Regions from separate parts of the Scytonema hofmannii PCC 7110 genome, predicted to be linked through region 1. Evidence: predicted binding sites of a transcription regulator. Region 1 holds the regulator's gene; the other holds the start of a gene.
What was found. Region 1 encodes NtcA, which controls nitrogen genes in cyanobacteria. Its sites were predicted from a motif close to TNTGTANNNNNNNNTACANA; they were not measured.
Positions count from the first base shown of each region.

Region 2: glnA (type I glutamate--ammonia ligase) is a predicted target of NtcA. The motif match lies at 1,326-1,345, and genes of this name have one in related genera.

Region 1 covers NZ_KQ976354.1:10,260,704-10,262,911, reverse strand. Annotated here, with positions in the region: gene WA1_RS43385 (DUF3084 domain-containing protein) at 1-491, opposite strand, end outside; gene ntcA (global nitrogen regulator NtcA) at 645-1,313, opposite strand; gene fabI (enoyl-ACP reductase FabI) at 1,693-2,208, shown strand, end outside.
Region 2 covers NZ_KQ976354.1:6,192,209-6,194,416, forward strand. Annotated here, with positions in the region: gene glnA (type I glutamate--ammonia ligase) at 1-1,199, opposite strand, end outside; gene apcB (allophycocyanin subunit beta) at 1,618-2,127, shown strand.

The sequences.
Region 1 (2,208 bases):
TTTTGGAGTTGAGCTTGAATTTGAGCTTGTTGACTGAGAGTGCGGCTGAGTTGTTCTGTCGTGCGATTCAGTTGGTTTTGCGTTGCTTGTTGTTTGGCATTTGCCTCCTTTAATGACTCATTGGTTTTTTGCAAACGTTCTTCTTTCTCTTGTTGTTCTTTTCTAGCTTGCTCTAGTTCTTTCCGCGTGACATCCAGTTGTTGAGTTGTGGATTCAAGACTTTCGCGCTTGCGACGAAGGTCTTTTTGTATATCCTCTAACTCAAACACTCCTTTGCGCAACCCTTCGTCAGCAGCAAACAAAATTGCCAGAGTTGATGCCGAGACTAAAGTTCCTGTAAGAATAGTAACCAGTACTGCTGTATTTTTAGGACGCAGATTGAAAAGTGAGAGTCGCGCCTTGCCAACTCGGGTACCGATACGGTCTCCCACTGTGGCGATCGCGCCTCCCAAAATTAATATTGCCAATATTAGGATGTACCCGGTGGTCATCTTTAAGCTACCGACGAAATCCTTCCAGATACAGCCTACTACTTCCAGCCATCATCTGTGGAGAAATTAGAGGAGAGTGTTGAGTTTTTAAGAGAGCTTTAAGCATAGCTACAGAGTTGCTTCTAACGAATTGACTCAACACTCAGAACTCTTTTAGGTGAATTGCCGACTTAAAGTAACGGGCTTGTGGACAGTAATCTTTTTCTTATGAATGGAAATCATCTTTTTCTCGCGCAGGTCACCTAGTAGCCTGGTTACGGTAACGCGAGTCGAACCAATTGCTTCCGCTATTGCTTGATGAGATAGCTTCAAATCAATTGTGATTCCATCGGCACAAGGAACGCCAAAATCACGACAGAGAATTAATAAAAAACTCACCAATCGCGAACCCATATCTCGGTGAGCAAGGGTTTCAATCATCATCTCTGTTTGTAAAATTCGCGAAGACAGTCCGCGCAGCATTAACATCGACAATTCTGGGTTTTCCTTGAGTGCTTGCTCCACCTGTTCAATTGGAGCTGACAGTAGTTCAACAGGTGTAAAAGCAACTGCATGGTAAAACCTATCTGATTTGTTTCCTGTTAGCAAGGACAAAACGCCAAAAACACTATTTTCCCGAAGTAGTGCTACGGTTATTTCTTCTCCTGCCTCGTACACCCTGGAGAGTTTAACGGCTCCTTTCAATAAGAAATACACTCGTTCGGCAGGATCGCCAGGGAAAAAGATGGTTTTATTTCGTTCAAACGTCTCCACAACAGGAGGAAAAGCTCCTGTTGCCATCTGACGAAAAACGTTTGCTAGGGCCTTATCTTGTGTCATCATCTCCCTTCCCCTACCCAATGCCGGAAAAATTAAAACTAATTCCCTAAGAATACACCCGAAAAATCAAGAACACATTGTCAACCTTTTTGTTCTTTCCTATACTTATCCTCTGGTGCTCATAGTTAATTGTTCCTCATGATACATAATTTTTCCTGTTTAGATCTAGTACTTTTTAATAGTTAATTACAAAAGTTTTTGTAAAACAGTTTTTTAGAAAAAACCCGAAGATATATTGAGATTTCCCGAAGCTTTCAGTAACAATTTTCTGGTAGCTAACAGGTACCCGGATCATGATAATTACTAATACTGCTCAAAACTCCAGACAACTAGCGTCAGATTCTAGTATGCTCAAGCATGAAAGTTCACATTAAGAATTAATATGCTTGACCTGACAGGAAAAAAAGCTATTGTAACAGGAATTGCAAACAACCGATCCATTGCCTGGGGGATCGCCCAACAACTGCATAAAGCAGGAGCAAATCTGGGGATTACTTACTTACCAGATGAAAAAGGCAAAATGGAAAAGAAAGTTGCAGAACTGGTAGAACCCCTCAACCCCAGCTTGTTTCTTCCTTGTGATGTCCAAAATGACGAGCAGGTTAAGTCAACCTTTGAAGAAATCCAGCAAAAGTGGGGGAAGCTAGATATCCTCATCCATTGTCTAGCGTTTGCCAGTAAAGATGACCTGACTGGAGACTTCAGTAACACCTCTCGTTCTGGCTTTAATCTGGCAATGGAAGTGAGTACTTACTCTCTAGTACAGCTAGCAGGGATCGCTAAACCTTTGATGACTGAGGGAGGAAGTATTGTCACTCTCTCTTACCTGGGTGGTGTACGAGCAATTCCCAACTACAATGTCATGGGAGTTGCCAAAGCAGGGTTGGAAGCTTGCGTG
Region 2 (2,208 bases), 4.1 Mb from region 1:
TCGTAAATATTCTTATCCAAAGGTTGACCGGGGTCAATTTTGTTCTTGATACCATCTATCCCAGCGCATAACATAGCAGCGAATGCCAGATAGGGGTTAGAAGTCGCATCAGGACAACGGAACTCCAAGCGCTTGGCTTTGGGGTTAGTACCAGACAATGGAATCCGAATCGAAGCGGAACGGTTACCTTGAGAATAAGCCAAGTTTACTGGTGCTTCGTAACCGGGTACTAAGCGCTTGTAAGAGTTGGTAGTGGGGTTAGTGATTGCAAGCAATGCAGGTGCGTGTTTGAGAATACCGCCAATGTAGTGCAGCGCCATATCACTCAAGCCAGCATACTTGTCTCCAGCAAACAACGGTTGACCATCCTTCCAAATAGATTGGTGGGTGTGCATGCCAGAGCCGTTGTCTTGGAAGACTGGCTTGGGCATGAAGGTAACGGTTTTACCATACTTCTTAGCAACGTTCTTGATGACGTACTTATAAGTCAACAACCAATCAGCTGCTTCAATCAACTTTCCAAAACGGAAACCCAGTTCACACTGACCGCCAGTAGCAACTTCGTGGTGGTGCTTTTCAATTGGCACTCCGCACTTTGCCATGGTGAGCAGCATTTCTGTCCGCATATCTTGTGAGGTATCCGTAGGCGCAACTGGGAAGTAACCCTCTTTGTAGCGGGGTTTGTAACCCAGGTTGGGACCTTCTTCTCTACCAGAATTCCAACGACCTTCAACCGAGTCTACATAGTAGTAGCCTGAGTGTTGGTTTTGGTCAAAGCGGACATCATCAAAAATGAAAAATTCAGCTTCAGGACCAAAGAACGCTGTATCGCCAAGACCAGTTTTCACCAGATAGTCAACTGCTTTCTGGGCAATCACGCGAGGACAACGGCTGTACCATTCATCCGTGCGAGGTTCCTTAATGCTACAGATAATACTGAGCGTTGGTTCTTGCATGAAAGGGTCGATCCAGGCAGTGTTTGGATCGAGTACCATCGCCATGTCCGATTCGTTGATGGCTTTCCAACCCCGGATACTAGAACCGTCGAAAGGTACGCCGTCCGTAAAGGAAGTCTCATCGATTTGGTTTTGGTAAAGCGTCAAGTGCTGCCAAATCCCTGGCATATCGATGAATTTCAGATCGATCATCTGAATGTTGTTATCCTGAATCATCTTCAGGACTTCTTGTGGGGTTGTCATGGTTACTCCTTAGGCTGCCGATTTATCAATAGTAAAACCAGAGTGTTCAATGTTTGCTGAAGAAAGCTCGCTAACTGCAAATCCATCAGACCCCTGGAATATCCTAGAAACAGGACATTAGTAGATTTTGTATTGTTTACTACAAAATGTCATTGAGAAGCATGACATTTAATTTTTATTTAAATAATGGTCACTGGTCACTGGTCACTGGTCACTGGTCACTGGTCACTGGTCACTGGTCACTCCCTCTTAAAAAAGTTCACCCCGCAAGGGACAACTTTGGCATAGAATCCATAAATAGCGCACAGATTGTTTTTGTGCTGTGGCTTCTTTTAATAAGTGGCGCAAAAAGATGCCGATTGCGAACAGCAATCAGATAAATATCAAACCATAATAGGATTGATTGGGAGAAAAAGGAATGCGGGATGCAGTAACTAGCTTAATTAAAAATTATGACGTTGCTGGACGTTATTTTGACCGGAATGCCATAGACAACCTCAAGTCGTATTTTGAAAGTGGAACAGCACGGGTTCAAGCTGCTGCGTCTATCAACTCAAATGCGGCGTCAATTGTCAAGCAGGCTGGTTCTAAATTATTTGAGGAACAACCTGAGTTGATTCGTCCGGGTGGAAATGCTTACACAACTCGTCGTTATGCGGCTTGTCTCCGTGATATGGACTACTACCTGCGCTATGCTACCTATGCTCTGGTTGCAGGTAGTATGGATGTTCTAGATGAGCGCGTGCTGCAAGGGTTGCGGGAAACTTACAATTCTTTGGGAGTTCCCATTGGTCCTACTGTTTTCGGTATCCAAATTATGAAGGATATTGTGAAGGCGCAAGTGGCTGCAACAGGTGTGAGCGATACTACCTTTTTAGATGAGCCGTTTGACTACATAACCAGAGAGTTAAGCGAAAAAGATATCTAAACAGTGACCAGTGACCAGTGACCGGTGACCAAGTGACCAAGTGACCAGTGACCAGTTTCTCTGTTCGCTGTTTTACTGACT